Linked DNA regions of Rhodobium gokarnense. The protein of the gene in region 1 interacts with the protein of each later gene in a pairwise test. Links are inferred from orthologs where the notes say so. Each region holds a gene or a part of one and is shown on either strand. Other genes may lie near its edges. The genes, in order: grpE and groL.

Region 1 (3,079 bases):
CCCGCTCCACCGCCAACGAGCAGCCCCGCCTCGTCCAGGCCCAGATCGCCGTCAAGGTCGCCAACCAGCGCGAACAGGAGCGCGAGGCTTTGGGCCGCGCGGAACGCAAGTTCCTGGAAGAACTCGCCAAGGGCCAGATGGCCCAGGCCAACGTCCTCGGCCAGGACCGGGTTGCGCTCCTGCAGGCCCTCGACAAGGTGCTCGGCAGCCTGGAGAGGAAACCCGAACTCGTCCAGATCGTCGGCAAGCTTGTGCCGAACACGGTGGTCGGCAACTCATCGGGTTTGGCCGGCGCCGCCGCCATCTTCGGCTCCAATTTCGGACAGGCGACCAGGGAGATCCCGACCGGCGCCGGAGGACGGTGACCGGCCGAGAGTCGCCCAAACGACGTCATCGCGAGCGCAGCGAAGCGATCCAGTGCGGCGTTTGAGGGTGGTCCCGACGCTCACCACACCCTCCTCCGTCACCCCGGACTTGATCCGGGGCCTATTGCCCACCTCGATGCGGTAGCCCGTCGCGGTTCTTGATGTGACCCACGCCAAGGCCAAGTGCTCTCAACAAACGGCATACCGCGTTGGCAGGGGCAATAGGCCCCGGCTCGGGGGCCGGGGTGACGACTGAGTGTTGGGCACGCGGGGTGCGCCCCAAGCTAACACGGAGCCTGCTGCCGACGCCCTATGGATTGCCGCGTCGGCCTTACGGCCTCCTCGCAATGACGTTGAAAAAACGAGGAAAATCTCTCTACCGTCATTGCGAGTGCAGCGAAGCGATCCAGTGCGGCATTTGAGGAGTGACCCCGGTGACCGCCACACCCTCTTCCGTCACCCCGGACTTGATCCGGGGCCTATTGCCCACCTCGACGCGGTAGCCCGTCGCGGTTCTTGATGTGACGCACGCCAAGGCCAAGTGCTCTCAACAAACGGCATACCGCGTTGGCAGGGACAATAGGCCCCGGCTCGGGGGCCGGGGTGACGGCTGAGTGATGGGCACGCGGGGCACGCCCCAAGTTAACACGGAGCCCGCTGCCAACGCCCTATGGATTGCCGCGTCGGCCTGTCGGCCTCCTCGCAATGACGTTGAAAATACGAGGAAAATCTCTCTACCGTCATTGCGAGCGCAGCGAAGCAATCCAGTACGGCCTCGCCGCCATCGATCCGTTCAAGGAAAAAACAAAGGGCGCCGCGATTGCCGCAGCGCCCTTCTTGATCGAATAGGCCGAACGCCGGATCAGGCCATCTTGTCGACCGTCGCGCCGGGGCCGGCGGCCGACGGGCTCTCATTGGCCTCGCCGCTCTCCGGCGCACCGGCGTCGTTCGCTGCTTCCGCGGGGGCCTCGCTCGCTTCCGGCTTCGGCGCCTTGGGGCCGCCCTTGGCAACGCCGACCATCGCCGGGCGCAGCACGCGTTCGCCGATGACGTAGCCGGACTGCACGACCTGCACCACGGTGCCGCTCGGCACGTCGGGGTTCGGCACCTCGAACATCGCCTGGTGCAGGTTGGGATCGAACTTCTCGCCGGCCGGGTCGAGCTTCTTGACGCCATGCTTTTCCAGCGTCTTCAGCATGTCCCGTTCCGTCATCTCCACGCCCTCAAGCAGACCCGAGAACGCCGCATCGGCGCCCTCGCGCGCTTCCGCGCCGACGGCATCGAGCGCCCGGCGCAGGTTGTCGCTGACGGTCAGCATGTCGCGCGCAAAGCTGGAGGCGGCGTAGTCGCGCGCATCGCGCAGCTCCTTGCCGGTCCGCTTGCGCAGGTTCTCCATCTCCGCCAGGGTCCGAAGGAGCTGGTCCTTCAGCTTGGCGTTTTCCTCGCTGAGCGCTGCGGCCGGATCGGCCGCATCCGCCTCCGGCTGCGCGGCGGTGTCGTCCGCAGCCTCGGTCTCGGGGGTCTTTCCCGTCTCGTCACTCATTGCAGTCCTCTTCGGGGTCCGCGTCCGGAGCCCTCTTTAAGCGGTGTCGGCGTATGAGCCCGTCCGTTGTTGAATATCCGGGTCGCGATATGCGGTCTCGGCCCGCCTCCGTCAAGGTTTGGCCACAAAAAGACACGGCAAAACCCGGGTCGGCGGGCCGGCCCGGGCAGCGACAGGCTGAACTGGAAGCCGGGATCAGACGGCGCCGTTGATCCAGTCGAGGAGGCGGCCCTTCGGCTGGGCGCCGACCTGCATGGAGGCGGGCTCGCCGTCCTTGAACAGGATCAGCGTCGGGATGGAGCGCACCCCGTATTTGATCGCCGTGTTCGGGTTCTCGTCGATGTTCAGCTTCGCCACCTTGACCTTGCCGGCCATCTCGGTGGCGATTTCCTCAAGCGCCGGCGCGATCATCTTGCACGGGCCGCACCATTCGGCCCAGAAGTCGACGACAACCGGCTCCGACGATTTCAGGACGTCGGCCTCAAAGGTCGAATCGGTGATTTTTTCGGTCGTCATGGGTGTCCTTCTTTCATGGCTTGCATCATGCGCGAGGCATGTCGCTCATTAGTTGGTTCGAAAGTAAGAACGCCGGACCGGAGCGTCAAGCACGGGCATTTCCGAAAAAGCGCGATCTTCAGGAAAGGATTTCGCCGGATCCCCCGGCTCTGAGCCGCTGGAGCGCGGCATCGAGCCGCGCCGCCTCGAGTTCGACAAGCGCCGGACCGGCGGTCCACAGGAGCGCGGCGCGGACCGTGCGTCCCGGATAGAGCGCCGACAGCACATGCCGGTAGAGCGCGAGCTGGACCACATAGTCCTCCGGGATCGCCGAATCGCCCGGCACCTCCCGGTTGGTCTTGTAGTCGACGATGAGCACGGCGTTGTCCGTCGCAATCAAACGGTCGATCTGGCCGGAGATCGAGAGCGTCTCGCCGCCATCGGTCCGAAGCGTGCCGACGATGGCGACTTCGGCCCGTCCCTCGGACGCAAAGACGTGGCGGAAGTCGGGATGGTCGAGGACCGAAAAGACCTCCGCGATGAGCCCCGCCCGGTCGGACTCCCCGAGATCCGGCGCGAGTTTCTCGAGCATCTTTGCCGTCATCTCCGGCCGCCTTTCTTCGGCAGGCCCCGGCAGGTGCTGCAGCAGCAGATGGACCAGCCGGCCGCGCTGCAG
Region 2 (3,166 bases), on another replicon or contig:
CGGTCGGCATCGTCAACGACCACCTTGAAAGCTGCTGGTGTCGACACGACGTAGAGAACCAGCGGGCGCAATTCGACAGGCCGATCTGAAGCCGTTAACGATGGCGGCGTTTGAGGTCGCCCCAAGGGTGCTCTGAGGCGAAAAATTTCGCCGCCATGTTGCACCGCGTCTTGACAGTTTCCTCCCCCGTGACTAACTCAGCGACGACTGTTAGCACTCACCTGAAGAGAGTGCTAACGCTCACGCAAACAGCGAACAAACGTTCACGGCAAAAACTCAGAGGAAGCTTTTCAAAATGAAGTTTCGCCCTCTTCACGACCGCGTAGTCGTCCGTCGCGTCGAATCCGAAGAAAAGACCGCCGGCGGCATCATCATCCCCGACACTGCCAAGGAAAAGCCGCAGGAAGGCGAAGTCGTCGCCGTCGGCCAGGGCGCCCGCAGCGAGGCCGGCGAACTGATCGCGATGGACGTCAAGGCCGGCGACCGGGTCCTGTTCGGCAAGTGGTCGGGCACCGAAGTCAAGATCGATGGTGAGGATGTCCTGATCATGAAGGAATCCGACATCATGGGCGTGATCGGCTGACCCGCCGGTAGCAACGACGATCGGGACGTCACCCCGGCATCCGCGCCGACCGGCGCGAGCCCGGCCTGACCGTCCCAGTCCACCACCGAACCACCCGGCGGATCCTTCCGGACCGGGAAAGAAATCAAGGAGCTGAAATATGGCTGCCAAGGAAGTAAAATTCGCATCCGACGCCCGCGACAAGATGCTTCGCGGCGTTGACCTCCTCGCCAACGCCGTCAAGGTGACGCTGGGTCCGAAGGGCCGCAACGTCGTCATCGAGAAGTCGTTCGGCGCCCCGCGCATCACCAAGGACGGCGTCACCGTCGCCAAGGAAATCGAGCTTGAGGACAAGTTCGAGAACATGGGCGCCCAGATGGTGCGCGAAGTCGCCTCCAAGACCAACGACCTGGCCGGCGACGGCACCACCACCGCCACCGTGCTGGCCCAGTCCATCGTCAAGGAAGGCGCCAAGGCGGTTGCCGCCGGCATGAACCCGATGGACCTGAAGCGCGGCGTCGACATGGCCGTCAAGGCCGCCGTCGACGATCTGACCGCCCAGTCCAAGGCGATCAACACCTCCGAGGAAGTCGCCCAGGTCGGCACCATCTCGGCCAATGGCGAGCACATCATCGGCGAGAAGATCGCCGAGGCGATGCAGAAGGTCGGCAACGAGGGCGTCATCACCGTCGAGGAATCGAAGGCTCTGGAGTTCGAGCTGGAGACCGTCGAGGGCATGCAGTTCGATCGCGGCTACCTGTCGCCGTACTTCGTGACCAACGCCGAGAAGATGGTCACCGAGCTTGAGGATCCGTACATCCTCCTGCACGAGAAGAAGCTCTCCAACCTGCAGGCCATGCTGCCGGTTCTGGAAGCCGTCGTTCAGTCCAACCGTCCGCTGATGATCATCGCCGAGGACGTCGAGGGCGAGGCGCTCGCCACGCTCGTCGTCAACAAGCTGCGCGGTGGTCTCAAGGTCGCGGCCGTCAAGGCTCCGGGCTTCGGCGACCGCCGCAAGGCCATGCTGGAGGACATCGCGATCCTGACCGGCGGCCAGGTGATCTCCGAGGATCTCGGCATCAAGCTTGAGAACGTCACCCTCGACATGCTCGGCACCGCCAAGCGCGTCACCATCACCAAGGAAGAGACCACGATCGTCGACGGTGCCGGCGAGAAGGCCGACATCGAGGCCCGCGTCGGCCAGATCAAGGGCCAGATCGAGGAAACCACGTCCGACTACGACCGCGAGAAGCTCCAGGAGCGCCTGGCCAAGCTCGCCGGCGGTGTGGCCGTCATCCGCGTCGGTGGCGCCACCGAGGTCGAGGTGAAGGAGAAGAAGGACCGCGTCGACGACGCCCTCAACGCGACCCGTGCGGCCGTCGAGGAAGGCATCGTCCCGGGTGGCGGCGTCGCTCTCTTGCACGCCCGCCGCGCCGTGGAGAAGGTCTCCAGCGACAATGCCGACGTTGCCGCCGGCATCAAGATCGTGCTGCGCGCCCTTGAGGCCCCGATCCGCCAGATCGCCGAGAACGCCGGCGTGGAAGGCTCGATCGTCGTCGGCAAGGTGACCGAGTCCAAGGACGAGAACTTCGGCTTCGACGCCCAGTCCGAGTCCTATGTCGACATGATCAAGGCCGGCATCATCGACCCGACCAAGGTCGTGCGCACTGCCCTGCAGGACGCGGCCTCCGTCGCCGCCCTCCTGATCACCACCGAGGCGATGGTCGCCGAGATTCCCAAGAAGGACTCCGGCGCACCGGCGATGCCGGGTGGCGGCATGGGCGACATGGGCTTCTAAGCCACGCGTCCTAACGCAATCGAATACGGGAAAGGGCGGTCTTCGGGCCGCCCTTTTTCGTTGTGGCAATGCTGGCGTTTCCGCGTCGCCGGACCGTCACAAAACTTTCAAGCAAGCGTCACCCGGCTTGCATGAACGCCTCCTAGCCTCCCGCCGAGCCTCAACGAATCCTCACGTCCGGATCATCGGAAATTTCCAGGGAGAGCCAGAGATCATGCGCGTCCTTCGCAGCCATCTCTTGACCGGCCTCGGCGCGATGTGCGTCGCCGGCACCGTAACCGCCGCCAATGCCCCCGCCAATGCCGCCGACGGCGCCGCCTATTTCGAGCGCCTCGCGTCGATGCCGGTCTACGAGACCCTCGATGCGGGCGTCGACAGGACGACCGAGACGGTCGCCGAGATCGCCGCCGCCTCCATGGATGGCCGGACCCTGATCTTCACCGACAGCCCGGGCGAGGCGCTGGTCTTCGTCGACGCCACCCAGCCGGCGGCGCCGAAGCCGCTCGGGCGCACCGCCCTCGGCGGCGAGCCGACCTCCGTTGCCGTCGTCGGCGGCTTTGCCCTTGCCGGCGTCAACACCTCGGAAAGCTTCGTCAAGCCGGGCGGCCATCTCGCCGTCATCGGCGTCGACAGCCGCGAGACGGTCGCCAAATGCGACGTCAAGGGCCAGCCGGACTCCGTTGCCGCCAGCCCCGACGGCAAGTTCGTCGCGATCGCCATCGAGAACGAGCGCGACGAGGACCTCAATGACGGCGTCATCCCGCAGATGCCGGCCGGCCACCTTGCGATCTTCGACCTCGACGCCG

The links.
Region 2: the proteins of grpE (region 1) and groL interact in binary tests that used the Escherichia coli proteins (3 or more experiments, as listed by UniProt). The link is inferred for Rhodobium gokarnense from one-to-one orthologs.

Annotation. Positions count from the first base shown.
Region 1 is NZ_JAOQNS010000009.1:55,122-58,200, forward strand. The notes cover bases 69-2,830. They hold grpE (nucleotide exchange factor GrpE), read right to left. Parts: upstream 1,909-2,830; coding sequence 1,228-1,908; downstream 69-1,227. Other genes in these bases: M2319_RS15630 (SPFH domain-containing protein), read left to right, coding at 69-365; M2319_RS15635 (hypothetical protein), read left to right, coding at 1,071-1,214; trxA (thioredoxin TrxA), read right to left, coding at 2,104-2,424; addA (double-strand break repair helicase AddA), read right to left, coding at 2,543-2,830. In the rest of the region: more of M2319_RS15630, read left to right, coding at 1-68; more of addA, read right to left, coding at 2,831-3,079. UniProt on the Escherichia coli protein: Participates actively in the response to hyperosmotic and heat shock by preventing the aggregation of stress-denatured proteins, in association with DnaK and GrpE. It is the nucleotide exchange factor for DnaK and may function as a thermosensor.
Region 2 is NZ_JAOQNS010000006.1:164,306-167,471, forward strand. The notes cover bases 193-3,041. They hold groL (chaperonin GroEL), read left to right. Parts: upstream 193-722; coding sequence 723-2,360; downstream 2,361-3,041. Other genes in these bases: groES (co-chaperone GroES), read left to right, coding at 296-583; M2319_RS12335 (esterase-like activity of phytase family protein), read left to right, coding at 2,575-3,041. In the rest of the region: M2319_RS12320 (DNA-3-methyladenine glycosylase I), read left to right, coding at 1-89; more of M2319_RS12335, read left to right, coding at 3,042-3,166.